Regions from separate parts of the Sodalis sp. RH19 genome, predicted to be linked through region 1. Evidence: predicted binding sites of a transcription regulator. Region 1 holds the regulator's gene; each other region holds the start of a gene.
What was found. The regulator PurR, encoded in region 1, represses purine synthesis genes. The targets are predictions, from matches to a motif close to CANGCAAACGTTTGCNTG.
Positions count from the first base shown of each region.

Region 1 (3,654 bases):
GCGGGAAGCGGCGATTGCCGCGACGTTAAATACCCTTTAACACGCCTGTCTTGAGTGCGGCGTTGGCGGGCCTAGCGTGCCATGGGGCACTCTGGCGGCCAGGAGATGGCCGCTTCGACCCCATCGGCGCGCTCTCCCTTTAACACGCCTGCCTTGAGTGCGGTGTTGGCGGGCCAGGCGTGCCATGGGGCGCTCTGGCGGCCAGGAGATGGCCGCATCGCCCCCATCGGCGCGCTCTCCCTTTACCACGCCTGTCTTGAGTGCGGTGTTAAAGGGCCTGGCGTGCCATGGTATTAACGGGGTACGCGAATACCGCCATCCACGCCTTCCGGGCTGAATAATACCTGCCATAAATGGATATTGCGCGCGCGGAATGCCCCCGCGCAGGCATTCAGGTAATAACTGAACATACGGTAAAAACGGTCGGAGTATTTGTTGGACAGCGCCGGCCAGGCGGCGACAAAACGTTCATACCAGGCCATGAGCGTTTTGTCGTAATCAGAGCCGAAGTTATGCCAGTCTTCCATAACAAAATGCTTTTCGCTGGCATGGGCAATTTGCTGTACCGACGGCAGGCAACCGTTGGGGAAAATATACTTATTTATCCACGGGTCGACATTCATATCGGTGATATTCGAGCCGATGGTGTGCAGCAGGAACAGACCGTCGCGTTTCAGGTTGCGATCGATAACGTCGAAATAGGTGGCGTAATTCTTGGGACCGACGTGTTCGAACATGCCGACTGAAACAATACGGTCAAATTGCATATCCAGATCGCGATAGTCCTGCAGCAAAATGGTGACATCCAGTCCCTCGCAGCGCGTTTGCGCCAGCTTTTGCTGCTCGGCAGAGATAGTGACGCCCTGTACCGATACGCCATAATTCCTGGCCGCGTAGGCGGCAAGCCCGCCCCAGCCGCAGCCCACGTCCAGCAGCGTCAGGCCGGGTCGCAGCTGCAGTTTTTCGCAAATCATCTTCAGCTTATCCTGCTGGGCTTCCTCGAGGGTGGTCGCCTGTTTCCAGTAGCCGCAGGAATATTGCATATAGGGATCGAGCATCTTTTCAAACAGATCGTTACCCAAATCGTAATGTTCTTTGCCCACGATCCAGGCCCGCTTGCGCGACTGGAGGTTCATCAGCCGGGCGGCGGCAATGCGTAAGGTATCTTTTAAATGATGCGGAAGTTTATTCTCCAGACCCGCCCTGAGAACACGCTGGAAAAAAATGTCCAGCCGCTCACACTCCCACCAGCCATCCATGTAACTCTCGCCCAATCCCAAAGATCCATCCTGCAATACGCGCTTAAAAAATCCCGGATTCTTGATTCGGATATCAAATGGTCTTGAACCATTGAGTTCAATACCGGCTTCAGAGAGCAATTCATGGACGATACGGTACCAATCATTATCATGAAAGCTCAGGTCTTCAACGCACGAGGAACTCATAGCTTCTCCATCACCTTTCTTCTGCAGTGCCCCGTCAGGAAAAGCACTCACCATGCCTGCGGGCTTTATAAGAATCCACGGTTATCCGTGGTGTCTGAAGTATCACCATCAACAGAGGAATATAAAGTAAACCTTAGACTGCGACTTAGCCGGGCGCTTTATAAAAGGGTGATGTCATGTTGGAAAACACGACATACTTTTATACAAATTTATTAGACAACTCGTTATAATTGTTAACGATATTGAGTATAAGCCTGCATTTTAATTTAGACAATAGCTAACGCGCTAATGTATTTCCCATTATAACTTAATGATTTCTCTCTGAAACAATAACTCTTTGCACAGAGATCATTATATGAAAAATCTTGTGTCCGAGGCGGACGGCGCTTTACATAGCAACAGACCCTGGAGGCGCCAGCCCGTTGCCCGGGCCTGGCGCGTGGCCTTAAGCGGGGAAGGGACCGTCTGCGACCGAACGGCGTTCAATCAGCGACGGATGGACTTCGATGGTTTTGGCGTTCTCGCGTTTGCTGGTAATCCTATCGAGCAGCATGGTAAGCGCCGCCTCGCCCAAATCCTCTTTAGGCTGATGGATGGTGGTCAGCGCCGGGCTGAAAAAGCACGAATTGCGCACGTTGTCGTAGCCGATGATAGAAATATCCTCGGGTACGCTCAGGCCCATTTCATTAATGGCGCACAGTGCGCCCATGGCCATAATGTCGCCGCCGCAGAAGACCGCGGTGGGACGCGGCGTTTGCGCCAGGATTTGTTTCATCGCCAGGTAGCCGGATTCAGGCTCGAAATTGCCTTGCACAATCCAGCGGTCGTTTAACGGGATGCCGGCCTCCGCCATGGCATGCAGATAGCCGCGGTGGCGGCCGCCGCCGGTGTTGCGCGCCAGCTGTCCGGGAATGGCGCCGATGGCGCGATGGCCGCGTTTAAGCAAATATTGCGTCGCCATATAACCGCCGGCAAAGGCGTTATCGATAATGGTGTCGGTAAAATCACGGCGGGCCTCACCCCAATCCATGACCACCATGGGGATATGCTGATATTCCTCAAGCATATCCAGCAGCGTTTCGGGATACTCGGCGCACATCACCAGCAGGCCGTCGACGCGCTTTTGCGCCAGCATCGCCAGATAGGCGCGCTGTTTTTCGAGATCATTGTGCGAATTGCACAATATCAAGGTATAACCGCGAGCAAAGCAATGGTGCTCAATCGCCTCGATAATTTCGGCGAAATAGGGCGCCTCGCTGGTGCTGGCGAGCAGGCCGATGGACTTGGTGCGATTGACCTTCAGGCTGCGCGCCACGGCGCTGGGTGAATAATGCAGTTGTTTAATGGCGTCCAGCACGGCAATTTGAGTGTCTTGCGCAACAAAACGGGTTTTATTGATCACATGCGAAACGGTGGTTGTCGATACATTAGCGCGTTTTGCCACATCTTTAATGGTTGCCATGCCTTTGATACTCCCGTACGCCCTGGCTGGAATAATGTCTGTCGAAGGCGCAAGCACTTTCCGACGCTGTGGAATTAACCGTTAATTTTCGTTCATCCCGCGCCAAAGTGAAAGTGTTAAATGTGGCGGCTACAGGTTGGGAGCAAGCTTTTTCATCGCTGTTATGGCAAACTGACGATAACTGCTCTGCGGGCCGGTGGATAAGGCCGGCGCCCTGGTTTACGTTAAGGAGATAGAATGGACAGCGATTTAAAAATGTCGTTACTGACCACGGTGTTCTCGCTGCTGGTGATTATTGTCTTCAGCTTTACCGCCGTCATGAACTGACACCCTCTCGGTTCAGATATAAAAAAGAGGAGCCTTGGCTCCTCTTTTTTTCCAGCGCGCCTTCAGCGGATATTTTTCGGCGTGACCACCCGGCGGGCGCCCACGTAATGATCCTGCCAATAATCCTCACTCAGATAGCTGATACGGATATCGCTGCCGGTGCGGGGCGACTGGATAAAGCGACCATTGCCAAGATAGACGCCGACGTGATCCGCCGCGCCGCGATTGGAAATATGGAAAAAGACCAGGTCGCCGCTTTCCAGCTCGTCTTTCTTAACCGGCGCTGCGTCGCGCAGGTGGTACATTTCGTTGGCGGTGCGCGGCATATGGATGCGTACCACATCCTTGTAGGCGTAATAAATCAGGCCGCTGCAGTCAAAGCCGGTATTAGGCGACATGCCGCCCCAACGGTAAGGCTTG
Region 1 covers NZ_CP178734.1:1,789,747-1,793,400, forward strand. Annotated here, with positions in the region: gene ACL2XF_RS08025 (riboflavin synthase subunit alpha) at 1-40, shown strand, start outside; gene cfa (cyclopropane fatty acyl phospholipid synthase) at 294-1,445, opposite strand; gene purR (HTH-type transcriptional repressor PurR) at 1,891-2,907, opposite strand; gene ACL2XF_RS08040 (YnhF family membrane protein) at 3,145-3,234, shown strand; gene ACL2XF_RS08045 (NlpC/P60 family protein) at 3,297-3,654, opposite strand, start outside.

Region 2 (3,654 bases), 1.3 Mb from region 1:
CAACTCTTTTACCGACTCGTAGGACAACTATTTATGGTCACTCTTCATACCAATCACGGCGATATCGTTATTAAGACCTTCGCCGACAAAGCGCCGTTAACCGTTGAGAACTTCCTGACCTATTGCCGTGACGGCTTTTATGATAATACCATTTTCCATCGCGTTATTAATGGTTTCATGATCCAGGGCGGCGGTTTTGAACCCGGCATGACGCAGAAAAAAACCCGCGCCACCGTGAAAAACGAAGCCAACAATGGCCTGAAGAACAATCGCGGCACCCTGGCCATGGCCCGCACCAACGATCCGCATTCCGCCACCGCGCAATTCTTTATTAACCTGGTGGATAACGACTTCCTGAACTTCCGTTCCGAACGCCCGGACGGTTGGGGATATTGCGTCTTCGCCGAAGTGACCGACGGTATGGATGTAGTCGATAAGATTAAAAACGTGGCGACCGGAAACAGCGGCCCGCATCAGGATGTACCGAAAGAAGATGTGATCATAACCGGTGTGACCGTAGACGAATAAATCGTTGCCATGGCAACCCTGTTTGTTGCGGATATTCATCTTAGCGTCCAGGAACCGGCGATTACCGCCGGTTTTCTGCATTTTTTGCAACGGCAGGCCGTCCACGCCGACGCGCTCTATATCCTGGGCGATTTGTTCGAAGCCTGGATTGGCGATGACGACCCGTCCCCGCTGCACGGCGAGATAGCCGCGGCGCTGAATGCGCTGGCGCGCCGGGGAATACCCTGTTTTTTTATTCACGGCAACCGGGATTTCCTGCTGGGCCGGGATTTTGCCGCCGCCAGCGGCATGACGCTGCTGCCGGAAGAACAACTGCTTACCCTGTACGGCCGGTCGGTGCTGGTTCTGCACGGCGATACGCTGTGTACCGATGATCAGGCTTATCAACGCTACCGCCGGCGGATCAATCAACGTTGGCTGCAGCGCCTGTTCCTGGCGCTGCCGCTGAGATGGCGCCTGCGCATTGCCGGACGGATGCGGGCCAGCAGCCAGCGCGCCAATATGACGAAATCCCAGACGATTATGGACGTCAGCCAAGAGGCGGTTACCGCCGCGCTTGCGCGACATGGGACCGATTGGATGATCCATGGCCATACCCACCGGCCGGCGATCCATGCCGTGCAGACCGCGGCGGGCATCGCCCATCGTGCGGTACTGGGCGCCTGGCATCTTCAGGGGTCGATGATCCGGGTCACCGGGACCAGCGTCGAGCTGATTGAGTTCCCCTTCGATTAAGCGGCGCAATTTATAGCGCCGGCGGCTACGCAACCGTTTTCCTCTCCAGGCGCACATGATATGCTCTACGCCCTCTTCTTTCTGATAGCCTGCGCCGGGCGCATTGCGGCGCAGGCTGTGGGAGAGCGGTCGGCAACATTTACAGGAGCACCACGCGCATGCAATCCAATCTTGCCCCGGCAAAAATCGCCATCGTCATGGGGTCCAAAAGCGACTGGGCCACGATGCAATTCGCCGCCGACATTCTCGCCACGCTGCAGCTTGCCTGTCATGTGGAGATCGTCTCGGCGCATCGCACCCCCGACAAGCTCTTCCGCTTTGCTGAACAGGCATCCGCCGCCGGGTTTGAAGTGATTATCGCCGGCGCGGGCGGTGCCGCCCATCTGCCCGGCATGCTGGCGGCAAAAACGCTGGTGCCGGTACTTGGCGTGCCGGTGCAGAGCGCGGCATTAAGCGGCGTCGACAGCCTCTATTCCATTGTCCAGATGCCGCGCGGCGTGCCGGTGGGTACCCTGGCGATCGGCAAGGCCGGCGCGGCCAACGCCGCACTGCTGGCGGCGCAGATCCTGGCGTTGCACGATCGGGAATTATCCGCCCGGCTGGCGGCCTGGCGTGTGACGCAGACTGACGAGGTGCTGGCGCATCCCGATCCGCGGGAGGAAGCATGAAACCGGTATGTATCCTGGGCAACGGCCAGCTAGGGCGCATGCTGCGCCAGGCCGGCGAACCACTGGGCATTGCGGTCTTCCCGGTGGGGCTTGACGCCGATCCCGGCTCGGTGCCGGTGGCGCAAAGCGTGATTACCGCTGAGATCGAGCGCTGGCCGCAGACCCCCCTTACCCGCGAGCTGGCCCAGCATAATGCCTTTGTTAACCGCGATATTTTTCCGCGGCTTGCCGACCGGCTGACGCAAAAACAGCTGCTGGACAGCCTGAGGCTTGCCACCGCGCCCTGGGAAGAACTGACCGCGGCGGCGCAATGGCCGCAGGTGTTTGCCTCCTTTGGCGACCTGGCCATCGTCAAGCGGCGCGTGGGTGGCTATGATGGGCGCGGCCAATGGCGTCTCGTACCCGGCGAAGAGGCGGCGCTGCCCCAGGAGTGCTACGGCAGTTGTATCGTTGAGCGCGGTATCGCCTTTTCCGGCGAAGTTTCGCTGATCGGCGCCCGCGGGCATAACGGCGACAGGGTGTTTTATCCGCTGACGCATAACCTGCATCAGGACGGCATCCTGCGCACCAGCGTGGTTTTTGCCCGGCCGGACGACAGATTGCAGCGCCGGGCCGAGAGCATGCTCTCGGCAATAATGCATGAACTAAAATATGTCGGCGTGATGGCGATGGAATGTTTTATCGACGGCGATGATCTGTTGATTAACGAGCTGGCGCCACGGGTGCACAACAGTGGGCACTGGACGCAAAACGGCGCGTCCATCAGCCAGTTCGAGCTGCACCTGCGCGCCATCCTCGGCCTGCCGATGCCTAAACCCGCCGTCACGGCACCGTCGGTGATGGTTAATCTTATCGGCACCGACTGCAACACCGAATGGCTGGCCGAGCCGCTGGTCCATCTGCATTGGTATGAAAAAGAGGTGAGGCCGGGACGTAAGGTCGGCCACCTGAATCTTAACCATAGCGATCCCGCCGCGCTGAGCCTGGCGTTGGAACATCTCGCTCCAATGCTACCAGTGGAGTATTACAGCGGGCTGGAATGGGCGCGGCAAAAACTGGCCGAATTGGGCTGAAAGATCGCGGAGAGACTCACTTAAAAAGGCCCAGGCGGGGGCGGTGAAGTTCATGCCAGGCCCCATGCATCGAGCGCCCCCTGTATTGCCCGGCGCAGGCAATACAGGGAGACACCTAAGCCTTGCACATGAAATAGTTGCCCAGGCGGCATGCATCACACCGCCGGCAAAATTGTCCCCCAAATAACATCACGCTTTGCGCATCAGACCATAAAATCTTTCAGCGCGCCATTAAGTGTGGCGCTTGGGCACATGGCCCGGCTGGCCAATTCCGGCGACGGATGATAATACCCGCCGATATCAACCGCCTTGCCCTGCACCTGGTTTAACTCGGCGACAATCTGGCCTTCGTGTTCGGCAAGGGTTTTCGCCAAGGGGGCAAACTGATCGCGCAGCTCGGCATCCTCATCCTGCCCCGCCAGCGCCTGCGCCCAATACAGCGCCAGGTAGAAATGGCTGCCGCGATTGTCCAGCTCGCCGGTTTTACGCGAAGGCGATTTATTGGTATCAAGGAATTTACCGTTGGCCTGATCGAGCGTTTTCGCCAAAATTTTCGCCTTGGCGTTGGCGCGGGTGCTGCCCACATGGTCCAGGGACGCCGCCAGCGCCAGGAACTCGCCCAGGGAATCCCAGCGCAGGTGGTTTTCCTG
Region 2 covers NZ_CP178734.1:3,134,566-3,138,219, forward strand. Annotated here, with positions in the region: gene ppiB (peptidylprolyl isomerase B) at 34-528, shown strand; gene ACL2XF_RS14285 (UDP-2,3-diacylglucosamine diphosphatase) at 538-1,263, shown strand; gene purE (5-(carboxyamino)imidazole ribonucleotide mutase) at 1,422-1,931, shown strand; gene purK (5-(carboxyamino)imidazole ribonucleotide synthase) at 1,928-3,004, shown strand; gene ACL2XF_RS14300 (NADP-dependent isocitrate dehydrogenase) at 3,208-3,654, opposite strand, start outside.
Region 2: purE (5-(carboxyamino)imidazole ribonucleotide mutase) is a predicted target of PurR. The motif match lies at 1,290-1,307, and genes of this name have one in related genera.

Region 3 (3,654 bases), 400 kb from region 1:
CTGGTCAGCTCCGGCAGGATAACCGCCGACGCCGCCGGGCCGTACTGGCGGATCGCGCCGACGGGCAGGCCGAGGAAGGCGCGCACATGCAGGGCGAATTCGGACAGATCCTGGGAGATAAGGGTCACCATGCCGGTATCATGCGGACGCGGCGACACTTCGCTGAATATCACCTCGTCGCCGCGCACAAACAGCTCAACGCCGAACAATCCGCGGCCGCCCAGGGCGGTCACGACCTGTTGTGCGATATCCCGCGCCCGTTGCAATGCCACCGCGCTCATGTGCTGCGGCTGCCAGGATTCCCGGTAATCGCCGTCCTCCTGGCGATGACCGATGGGATCGCAGAAATGGATACCATCGACGGCGCTGACGGTAAGCAGGGTAATTTCAAAATCAAAGGGGACCAGGCCCTCGACAATCACCTTGCCGCCGCCGGCGCGGCCGCCCTGCTGCGCATAGTTCCAGGCCGCGTCCAGGCCGGCGGCCGCGCGTACCAGGCTCTGGCCTTTACCCGACGAACTCATCACCGGTTTGATAATCAAAGGATATCCGATTGCCGATACCGCCTGGTCCAGCCCGGCGCGGTCGGCGGCAAAACGGTAGGCGGAAGTGGGCAGGCCCAGCGTTTCCGCCGCCAGGCGGCGGATGCCCTCGCGGTTCATGGTCAGGCGCGTGGCCTGCGCGCAGGGCACCACACGATGGCCCTCATGTTCAAGGGCTACCAGCATGTCGGTGGCGATGGCTTCGATTTCCGGCACGATAAAATCGGGCCGTTCCAGTTCAATCACCGCCCTGAGCGCATCGCCGTCCAGCATATTGATGACGTGCGCGCGATGGGCGACATGCATCGCCGGGGCGTTCGCATAACGATCGACGGCAATCACCTCGACGCCAAGCCGTTGACACTCAATCGCCACCTCTTTGCCCAGTTCACCGCTGCCCAGCAGCATGACCCGCGTGGCGCCGGGACGTAACGCCGTGCCTATGATTAACATCCGCTTTCCCCTGACCTGATAAAAATTGCGCGCAGTATAAACGAAAACGATTGCGCGTGCAGCAGCGCCGGTACGATGAGGGGAGAGCAGGACGTGGGAATCGGCCTGGACGCCGCCAAAAACGCCCGGCTTTTGTTATAGTTCGTATAATTCCCGTTCTCAACGTAATTTTAACCGGCTATTATCATTCAATACCTTGAGAACGGATAATCAGAACAAGTGGAGGTTTTATGCATAAAACGGGAATCGGCCTGTTAGGCGTCATCGTCATCGGCATGTTGCTGCCGTCACTCGCGGCCGCGGAAGATCAAACACCGCAGGCGGCTGGGCAGGCCGCCGCCTCGCAAACGTCCACGGAAGGCGCGTCCACCACTCAGCAGCCCGCCGGACAGACGCAGAATACCCAACCGGGCACCGCCGCCCCGGCGCCGGCGAATACCGCCGCTCCGGCACAGACACCGCCGGCTAATGACGCCGCGCCGGCCCCGGCAACGCCGCCGGCCGCCGCCCCGGTTAAAAAACAGCCGGAGGAGCCCCCGGCCGCCGATAAACCGGCGCCGGCTAAAAAGGCCCCGGCGGAGAAGGCCAAGGCGGAAGCCGCGCCGGCCGCCGCCGATAATAAAACGCCGGCCGCCGCCGATAATAAAACGCCGGCGGCGAAGGAACCGGCCAAAAAAAGCCAGCCCGGGAAGACGTATAAGGTTGCGGCCTGTCCCGATCTCAACGCCCCCCAGGTGGCGGAACTGATTAAACAGGACTACACCCAGAATCGCTTTCCCCACACCGACGACGATAAAAAGGCCCTGGGCGGCGACACCATTGTCGCGCAGGTCAACCCCGAGGATATCACCGGCAACGGCGACAACTGGCAGGCGCCGCTGAAAATTCGCGGGCAAACCGCCGATCGCGCCTATGCTGTGAACCTTGATTGTGAAAAAGGTGAAATAAGTTATTCCCTCCAGCAATAACACTCCCTGCCGGACGCGCGGCGTGAAATGCGCGTCCGGACATCGGCGGCCCCGCTATCTTTGCAAACCCTTTTAACAACTTGACACAAAATCCGCTAGGTTAGGACATGTGGCGCCGGGCACCGTCCGGCATACACCACCTAAAGGGGAACGGCAATGAATCAGTGGCTGCAGAAAATCCAGACCCTGGTCCAGCAAAAGGGCGGGCCGGGGGATCAGGGCGGCAACCTGGCGGGCCTGCTGGCGCCCGGAGCGCTTGGCGGGCTGGCCGGCCTGCTGGTGGCCAATAAATCGTCACGCAAGATGATGGGCGCGGTGGGCAAGAACGCCCTGTTTATCGGCGGCGGCGCCGCGATAGGCGCGGTGCTGTGGGACCAATATAAAAAACGCGTGCGCGAAACCCATCAGCACGATGCGCAGTTTACCCAGCCTCCTACTCCCATCGACCGTCGCACGCAGCGGCTGGTGACGGCCCTGGTCTTTGCCGCCAAGGCCGACGGCCACATCGACGACCATGAGCAACGGGCCATTCGGGACAACCTGCAGCAGTTGGGACTGGGCGAGGATGTGGAGCATCTGGTCCAGGACGCCATCGCCCAGCCGCTGGACCCGGCGCGCCTGGCGCAGGATATTCACGGCGAGGACGAGGCCCTGGAGATCTATTACCTCAGCTGCACGGTGGTCGACGTCGATCATTTTATGGAAAGAAGCTATATGGATGCGCTGGCGCTGGCGCTGAAAATTCCTGATGACGTAAAAACCGGCCTCGAACAACAGCTTAAAGCCCAGATAACCGCCGTCCCGCCACGCTGACCCCCCGTTGCCGGCGCAGGCGATAAAATCGGCTGCGCTTGGCAACCCGGCATATTCGTGCCACTCTGTTTCTTATGAGAAATAAGGAAGGGTGCGTATGAGATTTCCCCCAATAGCTGAAAAAAGACCGCATAACCTGACCGTGCATGGTGAGACACGCGTCGATGATTATTACTGGCTGCGCGACGACAAACGTGAAGACCCCGCCGTGCTGGACTACCTGGCCCAAGAGAATACCTATGGCGAAGCCATGATGGAGGGCCATGAGGAGCTGCGCCACCGCTTATTTACCGAAATGGTGGAGCGCATACCGCCGCAGGATCGCTCGGTACCCTACGTCCGGCGCGGTTATCGTTACCAAAGCCGCTATGAGCAAGGCAATGAGTACGCCATCTATACCCGCCAGCGCGCCGATCTGCCCGAAACGGCCGAATGGGAGATCCTGCTTGACGGCAACAAGCGCGCGGCGCAAAGCGAGTTCTATACCATGGGGGCGCTTGAGATCAGTCCGGATAACGCCATCATGGCGGCGGCGGAGGATTTTCTGTCACGGCGCCTGTACGGCATTCGTTTCAAGAACCTGGCCCGCGATTCGTGGTATCCGGAAGTGCTCGAGGATGCCTCGTCGGGTTTTGAATGGACCAGCGATTCACAGATCCTCTACTACGTGCGCAAGCATAAAAAAACGCTGCTGCCCTACCAGGTCTACCGTCACCGGGTCGGCACCTCGCCGGCGCAGGATGAGCTGGTGTATGAGGAAAAAGACGACACATTTTATGTCAGCGTGCATAAAACCACGTCGGAACGTTATATTATTATTGCGCTGGGCAGCACCACGTCGGGCGAGATCCTGCTGCTGGACGCCGACGATCCCCAGG
Region 3 covers NZ_CP178734.1:2,191,371-2,195,024, reverse strand. Annotated here, with positions in the region: gene purT (formate-dependent phosphoribosylglycinamide formyltransferase) at 1-995, opposite strand, end outside; gene ACL2XF_RS09850 (YebF family protein) at 1,226-1,963, shown strand; gene ACL2XF_RS09845 (tellurite resistance TerB family protein) at 2,120-2,776, shown strand; gene ACL2XF_RS09840 (S9 family peptidase) at 2,874-3,654, shown strand, end outside.
Region 3: purT (formate-dependent phosphoribosylglycinamide formyltransferase) is a predicted target of PurR. The motif match lies at 1,035-1,052, and genes of this name have one in related genera.

Region 4 (3,654 bases), 2.7 Mb from region 1:
ATGACCGCCACCCCCATCCCGCGCACGCTCGCCATGACCGCCTACGCCGATCTGGATACCTCGGTTATCGATGAGCTGCCCCCCGGCCGCACGCCCGTGACCACGGTGGCCATTCCCGACACCCGGCGCGAAGATGTCATCCAGCGGGTGCGCCAAGCCTGCTTACAGGAGCAGCGCCAGGCCTATTGGGTCTGCACCATCATCGAGGAATCCGATCTGCTGGAAGCCCAGGCGGCGCAGGCCACCTGGGAGGGGCTCGCCGCCGCCCTGCCGGAACTGACCGTCGGGATGGTGCATGGGCGCATGAAATCACAGGAAAAACAGCAGATTATGCAGGCATTCAAGGCCGGTGAGGTTCACTTGCTGGTGGCGACCACCGTTATTGAGGTTGGCGTCGATGTGCCCAACGCCAGCCTGATGATTATCGAGAACCCGGAACGCCTGGGACTGGCGCAGCTGCATCAGCTGCGCGGCCGCGTGGGACGCGGCGCGGTGGCCTCGCACTGTGTGCTGCTCTATAAATCGCCCCTGAGCAAAACCGCGCAGCGGCGTCTACAGGTGCTGCGGGATACCAACGACGGTTTTATCATCGCGCAACAAGATCTGGAGATCCGCGGCCCCGGGGAATTGCTGGGCACGCGCCAGACCGGCAACGCGGAATTCAAAGTGGCCGATCTGCTGCGCGACCAGGCCATGATCCCGGAAGTCCAGCGGCTGGCGCGCCATATCCACCAACACTATCCCGCCGCCGCCCAGGCGCTGATTGAGCGCTGGATGCCGGAGCGCGTGCGCTATACCAACGCCTGAGCCATAAGTATTCCCTCTTGTTCCCTCCCGCCGGCATCGGCTCCCGGGGCGCCGGCCTGAAATCTGCGCCGGCATTGACCTATATCAACCGGCGCGGGCGCAGGTCGCGAGCAATCGTTTGCTTTTAAAAACAGGATGATTAAAATGCCTCCTTTGCCGCCCAGGAATGTTTCCCCCCATGACCATGCCAGCCACTGACGTTGATGACGCGCCGATTCCCGTTGCCAAAAGCGAGCTGATTTATCACCTCGACGATCGTCCGCCGCTGGCGGAAACCCTGTTTGCCGCCTGCCAGCATCTGCTGGCCATGTTTGTCGCCGTGATTACGCCCGGCCTGTTAATCTGCCAGGCGCTGGGGCTCCCGGCGCAGGACACGCAGCATATTATCAGCATGTCGCTGTTTGCCTCCGGCCTGGCCTCGCTGCTGCAAATCAAGACCTGGGGACCGGTGGGATCGGGCCTGCTGTCCATCCAGGGCACCAGCTTTAACTTTGTCACGCCGCTTATCATGGGCGGCCTGGCGCTGAAAAACGGCGGCGCCGATGTGCCCACGATGATGGCGGCCCTGTTCGGCACGCTGATGGTGGCGTCCTGCACGGAAATTTTATTATCCCGCGTACTGCACCTGGCCCGGCGCATCATTACGCCGCTGGTATCGGGTATCGTGGTGATGATTATCGGCATTTCCCTGATCCAGGTCGGCCTGACTTCCATCGGCGGCGGTTTCGCCGCCATGGGCGATCATACCTTCGGCGCGCCGAAAAACCTGATGCTGGCGGGCGTGGTGCTGCTGGTCATCATCCTGCTCAATCGTCAGCGCAATCCCTATCTGCGGGTCGCCTCGCTGGTGATCGCCATGGCGGTGGGCTATCTGGCGGCCTGGATGATGGGCATGTTGCCGCAGACCGCTCCCGCGCCGGCGCAATCCATAATCATGGTGCCGACCCCGCTGTATTACGGCCTGGGTTTTGACTGGGATCTGCTTATCCCGCTGATGCTGGTATTTATGGTCACTTCGCTGGAGACCATCGGCGATATTACCGCCACCTCCGACGTCTCGGAACAGCCGGTACGCGGCCCCATCTATATGCGGCGCCTGAAAGGCGGCGTGCTGGCCAACGGCCTGAATTCAATGCTGTCGGCCGTGTTCAACACTTTCCCAAACTCCTGTTTCGGTCAAAATAACGGCGTCATCCAACTGACCGGCGTCGCCAGCCGTTATGTCGGTTTTGTGGTGTCGCTGATGCTGATTGCGCTGGGGCTGTTTCCGGTGGTCAGCGGCTTTGTACAGCATATTCCCGAGCCGGTGCTGGGCGGCGCGACTATCGTCATGTTCGGCACCATCGCCGCGTCCGGCGTACGTATCGTATCCCGTGAACGGCTTAATCGCCGCGCCATTATGATTATCGCCCTATCGTTGGCGGTAGGGCTGGGCGTGTCGCAGCAGCCGCTGATTTTGCAGTTCGCGCCGCAGTGGCTGAAGACCCTGATGTCCTCCGGCATTGCCGCCGGCGGCATTACCGCCATCATCTTGAATTTATTGTTCCCGCCGGAACATAATTAATTAGTTAGCTATCATTTTTTTGCGGTCGCCGTATCAATACGGCGGCTTTTTTTTGTCTGAAGCACATTGGCTATTGAGAAGCCCCGTTAATTACGGCATAAACTGGGTAACCTTTATGACAGCGATGGATTTGAGCAATGAAATTTATTGGGAAACTCTTATTATCAATACTTTTGATAGTGCTATTGATAATTATCCTGATCTACGTGTTGCTGCAAACCACCTGGGGCGCCGGCTGGGTTAGCCGGTTAGTCACCCAGCATACCGGCTACCAATTATCGTTTAATAAGATCACCCACAACTGGTCCGATCCGGGCGACATTTATTTCGACAACATCTCTTTCGGGCAAAAAGAACGCCGGGCTACGCTTGTGGCCAAACGGCTGGTGGCCGGATTCAGCATCCGCCAATTCACCGATCCCTATCACTTCTACCGCATCCAGCTGCAGGACGGCACCCTAAACCTGGACCCCGCCTCGCTGGCATTCCCGCTGCAGGCGGATGTGCTGCAGCTCAATGGCATGGCCATCCAGTCCCCTTACGGCGGCTGGGAGCTGAACGGTCAAAACGTCAATGCCGGCATCACTCCCTGGCAACCGCAGACCGGCTTTCCCTTGGGGCGTAACGCCCGTTTCCAGATCAGCGCCCGTTCCCTCACCCTTAACGGCATCCCGGCGGAAAACGTCCTGGTGCAGGGCGAAATCAATAATAACCAGCTGCGGCTGGATAATCTGGGCGCCGATTTATCCCAGGGGGAATTAACCGGCAATGCGCGGCGGGACGAAGACGGCGCCTGGCAGGTGGATAACCTGCGCCTGAGCAATGTACGCATGCAGACCACGCAAAGCCTGGATGAGTTTCTGCGCCAGCTATCGGAGGTGCCTAAAATCACCATCCATCGCTTCGATTTGATTGATGCGCGTATGGAAGGCAAGAACTGGGCCTTTAGCGATCTGGATTTAACCCTGCGCAATATTACCTTTCAGGATGGCGACTGGTCGTCGGATGACGGTAGCCTGTCGTTTAACGCCAGCGACCTGATTAACGGCGCCGTGCATTTAAACGATCCCATAGCCAATATGACCCTGTCGCCGCAGGGCATCGAAATACGCCAGTTCAGCGGGCGCTGGCAGGGGGGACTGATGCGCACCTCGGGTCGCTGGCTGCGGGACGGCCAGCGTCTGGAATTGGACGAATTTATGGTGGCTGGGCTGGAATATACCTTGCCCGGGCAATGGCTGGACAGTTGGCTGCAACCCCTGCCCTCGTGGCTGGCCGACGTG
Region 4 covers NZ_CP178734.1:4,518,318-4,521,971, forward strand. Annotated here, with positions in the region: gene recG (ATP-dependent DNA helicase RecG) at 1-807, shown strand, start outside; gene ACL2XF_RS20360 (nucleobase:cation symporter-2 family protein) at 992-2,371, shown strand; gene ACL2XF_RS20365 (AsmA family protein) at 2,509-3,654, shown strand, end outside.
Region 4: ACL2XF_RS20360 (nucleobase:cation symporter-2 family protein) is a predicted target of PurR. The motif match lies at 915-932, and genes of this name have one in related genera.